Regions from separate parts of the Streptomyces sp. Ag109_O5-10 genome, predicted to be linked through region 2. Evidence: riboswitches for the same ligand, from Rfam matches in the RefSeq annotation. Region 2 holds a riboswitch; each other region holds the start of a gene.

Region 1 (2,142 bases), 1.2 Mb from region 2:
GAGCGGGAATTTCCGAAGGGGGGCCGGAATCCAGGGATATATTTTGGACAGGAGTGGCACGAAAACGACGAAAGCCCCGGCACATGGCCGGGGCTCCGGAAGATCTCACGGGTTGCTTCCGCAGTGCTCTCCCCGGTTCGCCTCGGTGGTCGACTGCCGGCGCGCTGGGGGGTTGCTCGCGCGGTTCCCCGCGCCCCTGAAGGGGCGCTGTGCGTGACGCCCCTGCAAGGGGCGCGGGGACCCTCGCGAGCACCCACGACGCACCCGTACCCCTCGCACACGGCGCAACCACGTCGGCCTCGGCGCGACGCCTCCGTCAGACGCTGACGCCGTGCTTGCGGAGGTAGGCGACCGGGTCGACGTCGGAGCCGTACTCGGGGGTCGTGCGGGCCTCGAAGTGGAGGTGGGGACCGGTCGTGTTGCCGGTCGCACCGGAGAGGCCGATCTGCTGGCCCGGGGTGACCTGCTGCCCCACCGAGACGCCGATGGACGAGAGGTGACCGTACTGGGTGTACATGCCGTCGGCCATCTTGATGACGATCTCGTTGCCGTACGCCCCGCCCCAGCCGGTGGAGACGACCGTGCCGGTGCCGACCGCGTGCACGGCCGTGCCGCTCGCGGCGTGGAAGTCGATACCGGTGTGGGCGCCGGAGGACCACAGGGAGCCGCCGGTCTTGTAGCCGGTGGAGACGTAGGAGTCGCTGATCGGCGCGACGAAGGTGTTGAGGCGCTTGCGCTCGGCCTCGCGGGCGGCGCGTGCCTTGGCCGCGCGCTCCTTCTCGGCCTGCTCCGCGGCCTTCTTCCGGGCGGCCTCCTCGGCCGCCTTGCGCTCGGCGACCGCCTTCTGGGCGGCGGCCTGGGCGTCGATCTGCTCGGCGACGGAGTCGCTGATCGTGATGACCGGGGTGAGGCCGGTCTGCTCCACGGAGTTCTCGGCGGCGAGCGCCGGGGCGGCGGAGACGGTGCCGATGACACCCGTGGTGGTGAGGGCCGCGATACCGGCGGCCTGCGCGGTGGTGCGCTTCACCCGGCCGGGACGACGGTGCTTCCCGGAGGCGCACATGAACGCCATGTAGAGGCTGGTCCTTTCCTTCCCTCTCGCCTACCGGGTTAGCTGACGGGTTCGGAGCAGGAAGGTCTCCTACGGGCCCCCTCGCGACACGCGCGGGCGCCCGATTCACCCCAGGGACTGCGTGGGTCCCCGGCTCCCCTGGCTCGCGCCGTACGGGGACTCGGCGATGGCTGTCCGGTGCCGCGGACGCGGCGCGATGCCTGACGGACAGCCCGGAAGAACCTACGAGGGCCTGCCTTCAATGCTCAAACGGATCACCGTTTTTGTCGCGCATCCCACAGGGCAGACAGGCAACCTCCGCCCCAATTCGGACATTCCAGAGCCCTGGTGACCGGGTGGTCACCAGGGCTCCGCACGCGCGCGTGCCGCTACTCGGCGGCGACGACCGTGACTTCGCCGATCCCGAGCGCCTCCACGGGCTCCTTGATCTGCGCCGCGTCCCCGACGAGGACCGTCACCAGACGGTCCACCGGGAAGGCGTTCACGACCGCCGCGGTGGCCTCCACGGTGCCGGTAGCGGCCAGTTGCCGGTACAGCGTGGCCTGGAAGTCGTCGGGCAGGTACTGCTCGACCTGGTCGGCCAGGGTGCCCGCGACGGCCGCCGCCGTCTCGTACTTGAGCGGCGCCACCCCGACGAGGTTCTGCACGGCCACGTCACGCTCGGCGTCCGTGAGGCCCCCGGCCGCGAGCGTGCGCAGCACCGTCCACAGGTCCGACAGGGCCGGGCCGGTGTTCGGGGTGTCCACGGAGCCGCTGATGGCGAGCATCGAGGCGCCGGTGCCGTCGGGGGCGGACCGCAGGACCTGCCCGAAGGAACGGACGCCGTAGGTGTAGCCCTTCTCCTCGCGCAGGACGCGGTCCAGGCGGGAGGTGAGGGTGCCGCCCAGGCAGTAGGTGCCGAGCACCTGGGCGGGCCAGACCCGGTCGTGCCGGTCGGGGCCGACGCGGCCGATGAGCAGCTGGGTCTGGACGGCGCCGGGGCGGTCCACGATGACGACCCGGCCGGTGTCGTCGGCCGTCACCGCCGGGACCGGGCGGGGCTGCGCGGTGGAGCCGCGCCAGGCGCCCAG
Region 2 (2,142 bases):
TGCCCCTGATGCTAGGGAGAGCCGGCCGGGGTAGGGGCGGGGCACGCGCGCGTGCGGACCGGAAACCGTGCCGCGCCGCGCGAGCCGCAGGGGCGCGGTGGACAGGAGCGCCAAGGGGCGCCGGCGGGAGACCGGGGACGCGTGGCGGCAGGCGGGCGCCGTGGTGTGTGCGGGCCGGCGGAGGGAAGCGGGTGGGGGCGCCCGAGGAGTGACGGGCGCCCCGCGGGGTCAGGCCGGGCGCACCACGCTGTGGATGATCGACTCGCCGCCGTAGTAGACGGACTCCTCCCGGACGTAGGCGCCGGGCTTCGGGGCGTGGATCATCATGCCGTTGCCGATGTAGATGCCGACGTGGCTGACGTCGTCGTAGAAGAAGACCAGGTCGCCGGGGCGGGCGTCGGCGAGGGAGACGGTGGTGCCGGCGTTCACCTGGTCGTAGGTGGTGCGCGGCAGGGAGACGCCCGCGGCCTTCCAGGCGGCCTGGGAGAGTCCGGAGCAGTCGTATGAGCCGGGGCCGGTGGCACCCCAGACGTAGGGCTTGCCGATCTGCGCGCGGGCGAAGGCGATCGCCTTGGCGGCCTTCGTGGCGTAGGCGGAGTCCGTGCCGGAGTCCGAGCCGGAGCCCGAACCGGAAGCGGAGCCGCCCGAGGCCGACGGGGACGACGAGGCCTCCTGGCCGGCTGCCGCGGACTGCTGCCTCGCCAGCTCCGCCGCCTTGCGGGCCGCCGCCTCCCGCTGCCGCCTCTCGATCGCCGCCAGCCGGGCCTTCTCCGCGGCCGTCAGCCGCGAGAGCAGCTCCCGCGCGGAGGCCAGCTTCGTCTGCACGGTCGCCTTGGCGGCTTTGAGGTCGTCCTGCGTCCCGGTGAGCGACTCGAGGCTCTCGGTGGCCTCCTGCCGCTTCTTCATGGTCGCGGACTGCTGGGTGACGTAGTCGTCGACCGCGCCCTTCTGGCGCGAGGTGAGGCGGCTCATCAGCTGGTCCTGGTCGAAGTAGCCCTGGGGGCTGTCCGCGAGCAGGAAGGTCGCCGTGTCGGGAACGCTCGCCCCGGTCCGGTACTGGGCCGCGGCGAACGAACCCAGTTCCGCACGTGCCTTGTTGAGCCGTTCGGCGCGTCTGGCGACGTCGTCCAGCAGGGCGTCGACCTGTTTGCGCTGCCTGCCGGTGCGCTCCTTGGCCGCGTTGTACCTCTCGGTCGCCGACTCCGCCTGCCGGTAGAGGGCGTCGACCTTCTTCTCGACCTCCTCCAGGCTCGGCTTGCCGTCCTCTGCGGGCGCGGCCTCGGCCGACTGGGAGAACAGGGCCACGGAGGTGAGGGCCGCGGTGGCCAGCGCGGGGGTGCGTATGCCTGCCGCGCGCGCTCCTGACGGCCGGGACTTGCGGTGCGACGCCAACGGGGGGCGACTCCTTCCGGTGTTCCGCCTACCGAGTTAGCTGTCGGGTTCGGGCGGGTGGTTCGGAAGGGTTGCCCTACGGTCCGCTCCCAGGGAGGGGAGTCGGGACCGATTCACCCCGGGATCGGTGTGGGTCCCCGGCTCCGGATGCGCGGTGGCGCCCCGGACTCGGCGGAGGCCGTGCGGCCCGGCGACGTTCGCCGGTGGGGGTCGTACGGCCCGCCCGGCACGCTAGCCAACTCGTGTGGTCTCTGTGAAGTTTGATGTGCGATATGCCCGATACATTTTCGTGACCTCAACGTTGTGCTCTGTTCGGGCGGGGCGATCCGAGAGGTTATGGGCGACTTGCCCGGGTAGGTCCAAAGGTCCCGGCGGGAGGGATCCGAAGGTCCGGGGTGGGCGTCGGTGGCTGCGGGGCGCGCGTCCACCTGCTGTGACGGAGGGGATCCGTTCGGTCACGGGGGCGAGTTTTCGGGGCGGCGGCCGGTTGTCGGTGGCGCGCCCTAGACTCGGAGAGCGATGAGCAGCCTCTTTGACGACAGCTTCCTGGCGAGCCTCCAGGCCCCCCGCGGCCACGACGAGGAACCCCCGCCGCCGCCCGAGGACGAGCACGCTCCGGAGCCGGTTCCGGACGATCTGTTCGGCGGGAAGTTCGACGTGCCCCCGGACCGGGACGTCTACTACCGCGACGGTGCCGCCCGCCCGGCCCTGGACCCGGCCGCACTCCTGGAGGGGCTGAACGACAACCAG
Region 3 (2,142 bases), 1.8 Mb from region 2:
TGACTCCAAGACCGACCCTTCCGGCAAATCCAGCACGACGGACAAGTCGGAATCCGCCGACTCCGACTCCGACTCCGGCTCCGGCGCGTCGAAGGCCAGCGAGAGTCCCGTCGTCTCCGGGGCCGACCACTCGGACAAATCGTGGCAGACCGGCGGGTCTTGGAGTCTGGTCGACACGGGAGCCCTCAGTGGCGGCGGCAAGCACCGCGGCGGCTCGGCGGACGAAAACGTGACAAACGGTCAGGCTGCCGCATCCTCCGGCCGGCACGCCTCCGGTGGCGGCGGCACCTACACCGTCCGTGACGGCGACACTCTGGCCTCCATCGCCGACTCCCTTGATCTCGACGGCGGATGGCGTGCGCTCTACGACGCCAACAAGGCCGACATCGGCTCCGACGCGAATGCCATCACCCCCGGTCAGACCCTGAAACTCGGCACCGAATAGGACGAAACGCGGCGGGAGTTGACAACCCGCTTCGAGTTGAATGTCCGTTTTGGTGAAAGTGTGGGATGAGTCTCAGAAGCCCTGATCATCTTTGAAATTCGCCTGACGGCCTGTCTACGGTCGAGGCCGCTCGTCACCACGAGCCCCGGCCGTCGCAACGCCGAGTCCTGCCAGCGGCCGTCCGGGAACAGTCGTCGCGTCATGCGCCGTAGGCAGGAGCGGGGGACCCAAGGTAAGTGCCGGGACCGGTGGTTGAGACCGCCGATCCGGCTCGGGGTGAAGCCGCGCACCGACACACGGGTGTGCGGCCGGGCAACTCAACCGGCCCGAACCCGACAGCTCACCTCGCAGGCGTCGGTGAGGGGATCGATCCATGCTGTTCTCGGGCAAGGGCAAGCACCGTCGTCCGTCCAAGGCCGTCCGCGCCATCGCTGTCGCCGGTGTCACCGGCGTCGCCGTCGCGGCCCCGCTGATGGCGGCCGGCAGCGCCTCCGCCGCCACCGCCTCCGAGTGGGACGCCGTCGCGCAGTGCGAGTCCGGCGGCAACTGGGCCATCAACACCGGCAACGGCTACTACGGCGGTCTGCAGTTCTCCGCCTCGACCTGGGCCGCGTACGGCGGCACTCAGTACGCCGCGCAGGCCAACCAGGCCACCAAGGCGCAGCAGATCCAGATCGCCGAGAAGGTCCTCGGCGCCCAGGGCAAGGGCGCCTGGCCGGTCTGCGGCACGGGCCTGTCCGGTGCCACCTACACCGGCGGCAGCGCCGGTTCCTCCAGCTCCTCGTCGAGCGGCAGCGCCGGCACGAGCACCCGCTCGACCGACACCCAGGCCGCCTCCCGCTCCGCCGAGCGCCCGGCCGCCAAGAAGACCGTCACCACCCCGACCGGCAAGAAGGTCAAGAAGGGCGACGGCGAGTACAAGGTCGTCAAGGGCGACACCCTCAGCTCGATCGCCGAGAAGCACAAGGTCAAGGGCGGCTGGCAGGCGCTGTTCAAGCTGAACAAGGACATCGTCGAGGACGCCGACTTCATCTACCCGGGCCAGCAGCTGCACCTGAAGTAGGGCACCTGACGCAGCCCGCCGGGCGGCCGCCGGAAGTACTGAGCGGTCCCCAGCCGAACCACAGCTCCCCCACAGCCGTGGTCCCCATAGTGGAGAGCATGTGAGGGCCACCCCCGTCCCCCACGGACCCCGCTCCGGTGCGTTTTCCCCCGAACGCACCGGAGCGGGGTTTCTTTTTGCCCCCGCCGCGCCGCCGCCCCACCGTCCGGCGTCCCGTCGTCCCCCTCTTGACCCGCTCTTCTCCCGTTCTTCATCGGGACCCCCTTTGTTCCGCGCATGAACAATGAGTACCGTCTGTGTGTCCACGGGCCGGTCGGTCGTGCCGGCCGACGGCCCCGGGACGGTTAGGCTCTAGTCGCAAGGCTGAGCAAGGGCCGACGAGGCCCGCGTGCGCCCCGCACAACCAGCGTCACATCCCAAGAAGGAGATGCTCGTGCCGTCCATCGACGTCGTCGTAGCCCGGGAAATCCTGGACTCCCGAGGCAACCCCACGGTCGAGGTCGAGGTCGGCCTCGACGACGGCAGCACGGGTCGTGCCGCCGTCCCGTCCGGCGCCTCCACCGGTGCCTTCGAGGCCATCGAGCTCCGTGACGGCGACCCCAACCGCTACCAGGGCAAGGGCGTCGAGAAGGCC
Region 4 (2,142 bases), 1.3 Mb from region 2:
GGCCGCCCGGGGACCCATCCCTGTCGATTACGAAGGTCTCGTAAAAGCGGAATCCGCGGTCGGCACGCCGGCGGCCCTGACGCCGGGGGTTGTCGTCAGGGCCGCCGGGAGCCGGTCGGTGCGTTCCGGGCCGGGGTCAGGGGTTGAGGCCCTTGCCGCGCAGCCAGGTCATGGGGTCGATGGCGGTGGCCTGGCCGTTCGGGTGGACCTCCAGGTGGAGGTGCGGGCCGGTCACGTTGCCGGTGGCGCCCACCCGGCCGATGACGTCGCCGGTGGCGACCTTCTGGCCGACCTTGACGCCGATCGAGGACTGGTGGCAGAACCACAGCTCGGTGCCGTCGTCGAGGGTGATGATCGTGCGGTAGCCGTAGGAGCCGGCCCAGCCCGCCTCGGTGACCGTGCCGCTGTGCACGGCCTTGATCAGCGTGCCGGTGGGCGCGGCGAAGTCGAGGCCGGTGTGGTAGCCGGAGGCCCACATGGAGCCGGCCTGGCCGAAGGTGCCGGTGATCGTGTACGAGACGACGGGCAGCGTGTACTGCTTGGCCAGCGCGGCGAGGCGGGCCTGCTCGGCCTTCTGCTTCGCGGAGGCCTCGGCCTTCTCCTTGGCGTCGGCGGCCTTGGCGGCGGCAGCCTTCTCCGCCTGGGCCTCGGCGTCCGCGACCGCCCTGTCGGCGGCGGCGACGGCCTTGGCGCTGGCCTTGGTGTCGAGCTGGTTCTGCTGCTGCGCGGCCTGGGCGATGATCCGGCTGCGCAGCGCCTCGCCGGCGTCGGACGAGGAGGAGTCCGCGTCGGTGGCGCTCGTCGTCGTGACGCTGCTGAGCGCGGTCTGGGTGGCCTGGTGGCCGCTGCCCTCGCCGAGCAGGGCGTCGACGGAGGAGGGCAGGTCGGGCAGCGAGATGGAGACCGGCGGCTTGCCGGTGTTGGCGCTGGCCATGCCGCCCGCGCCGACGGCGGCTATGACGCCGACGCCGAGAACCGTGGAGCTGCGGGCGAGGCCGCCGCCCTTCTGCTTGGCGACCCGGTGCCGGCCGCGGGCCGCGGAGAGGGACTCCTCGGTGGGGTTCCACTCCTCGAAGGGGCCCTCGTCGGTGCGGTAGCCGCCGTAGGCGAAGGTCTCGGGCCGGCGCTGGCTGGGCACGAACGGGGCTGTCGGAGCAGGCGGGTTGGACGCCACGCGGGCGCACTCCTTTCCTTCCGCTGCCTACCGGGTTAGCTGACGGGTTCGGAGCGGGAAGGTCTCCTACGCGCGTATACCGGCCGTTTCGTACCCGGCGGTAGCCGTGCGATTCACCCCAAGGTGGTGGTTCCCCGGTTCCCTTGCGGGATTCGGCGCGTGCGCACGGAGCCGTCGCGGGTGACGGCTGGGACGACCGCGCTGCGTTATCGAACGTTAATAGACCCGGCTATCAGATTCCAAGCAGTTCGTCTTGATCATTAAGCTTTCAAAGCTCGGACTTACCTGCCATGACCGGTCGAAACCGGTCGAGTCGACGGTGCGCGCTGCTCAGCTCAGGAGTCACACAGGTTTTGATGGTGACTCAGTTGTCATGCGCAGGGCGGTCGTCCGGACACCGACCGTGACCGCCCGCCGTTCAGGGCCGCCGTACCGCGAGCAGCGCCATGTCGTCGGTCATGGCGCCCCCGGTGTGCCGGCGCACCTCGGCCGCGAGCCGGGCCACCAGGGCGCCGGGGGCGGTGGCGGCGCGGCCGGTCAGCCGCCGCTGCGGATCGTAGAAGCGGCCGTGCGCGTCCCGCGCCTCGGAGAGGCCGTCGGTGTGCAACAGCAGCGTGGCCCCACTCGGGAACGCGTGCTCGGCCGCCCGGTCGGGCCACGCCTCCAGCTCGCCCAGCCCGAGCGGCAGCGCGGCCTCCGGCGCCCGTATCGGGCGCACCTCGCCGTCGCCGTGCAGCAGCAGGGGTGGCGGATGACCACGGTTGACGAGCCGGAGCGTGCCGTCGCCGTGCGGGAGTTCGGCGAGTACGGCGGTGGTGAACCCCTCGTGGGCGTCGGCGCCGCCGCGCCGGGCGCCCTCGCGGGCCAGCGCCCGCTCCAGCCGGCCGGCCACCGCCTCCAGCGTGGCCTCCTGCTCGGCGGCCTCCCGGAAGGCGCCGATGACCACGGCGACGACGGCGACCGCGCCC

The links. Region 2 has a riboswitch for cyclic di-AMP ahead of BLW82_RS16735 (C40 family peptidase). Riboswitches for the same ligand answer to the same signal wherever they lie in the genome.
Region 1: it holds a riboswitch for cyclic di-AMP, as region 2 does, so the genes downstream of both, BLW82_RS11215 (M23 family metallopeptidase) here and BLW82_RS16735 (C40 family peptidase) in region 2, are expected to answer to the same signal.
Region 3: it holds a riboswitch for cyclic di-AMP, as region 2 does, so the genes downstream of both, BLW82_RS25260 (LysM peptidoglycan-binding domain-containing protein) here and BLW82_RS16735 (C40 family peptidase) in region 2, are expected to answer to the same signal.
Region 4: it holds a riboswitch for cyclic di-AMP, as region 2 does, so the genes downstream of both, BLW82_RS22615 (M23 family metallopeptidase) here and BLW82_RS16735 (C40 family peptidase) in region 2, are expected to answer to the same signal.

The regions. Positions count from the first base shown of each region.
Region 1 covers NZ_FNTQ01000001.1:2,441,568-2,443,709, forward strand. Annotated here, with positions in the region: gene BLW82_RS11215 (M23 family metallopeptidase) at 317-1,072, opposite strand; cyclic di-AMP (ydaO/yuaA leader) riboswitch at 1,085-1,248, opposite strand; gene BLW82_RS11220 (M16 family metallopeptidase) at 1,441-2,142, opposite strand, start outside.
Region 2 covers NZ_FNTQ01000001.1:3,667,936-3,670,077, reverse strand. Annotated here, with positions in the region: gene BLW82_RS16740 (tellurite resistance/C4-dicarboxylate transporter family protein) at 1-1, opposite strand, end outside; gene BLW82_RS16735 (C40 family peptidase) at 229-1,392, opposite strand; cyclic di-AMP (ydaO/yuaA leader) riboswitch at 1,401-1,576, opposite strand; gene pcrA (DNA helicase PcrA) at 1,912-2,142, shown strand, end outside.
Region 3 covers NZ_FNTQ01000001.1:5,507,089-5,509,230, forward strand. Annotated here, with positions in the region: gene BLW82_RS25255 (LysM peptidoglycan-binding domain-containing protein) at 1-445, shown strand, start outside; cyclic di-AMP (ydaO/yuaA leader) riboswitch at 640-814, shown strand; gene BLW82_RS25260 (LysM peptidoglycan-binding domain-containing protein) at 819-1,508, shown strand; gene eno (phosphopyruvate hydratase) at 1,936-2,142, shown strand, end outside.
Region 4 covers NZ_FNTQ01000001.1:4,933,572-4,935,713, reverse strand. Annotated here, with positions in the region: gene BLW82_RS22615 (M23 family metallopeptidase) at 137-1,174, opposite strand; cyclic di-AMP (ydaO/yuaA leader) riboswitch at 1,182-1,342, opposite strand; gene BLW82_RS22610 (PP2C family protein-serine/threonine phosphatase) at 1,593-2,142, opposite strand, start outside.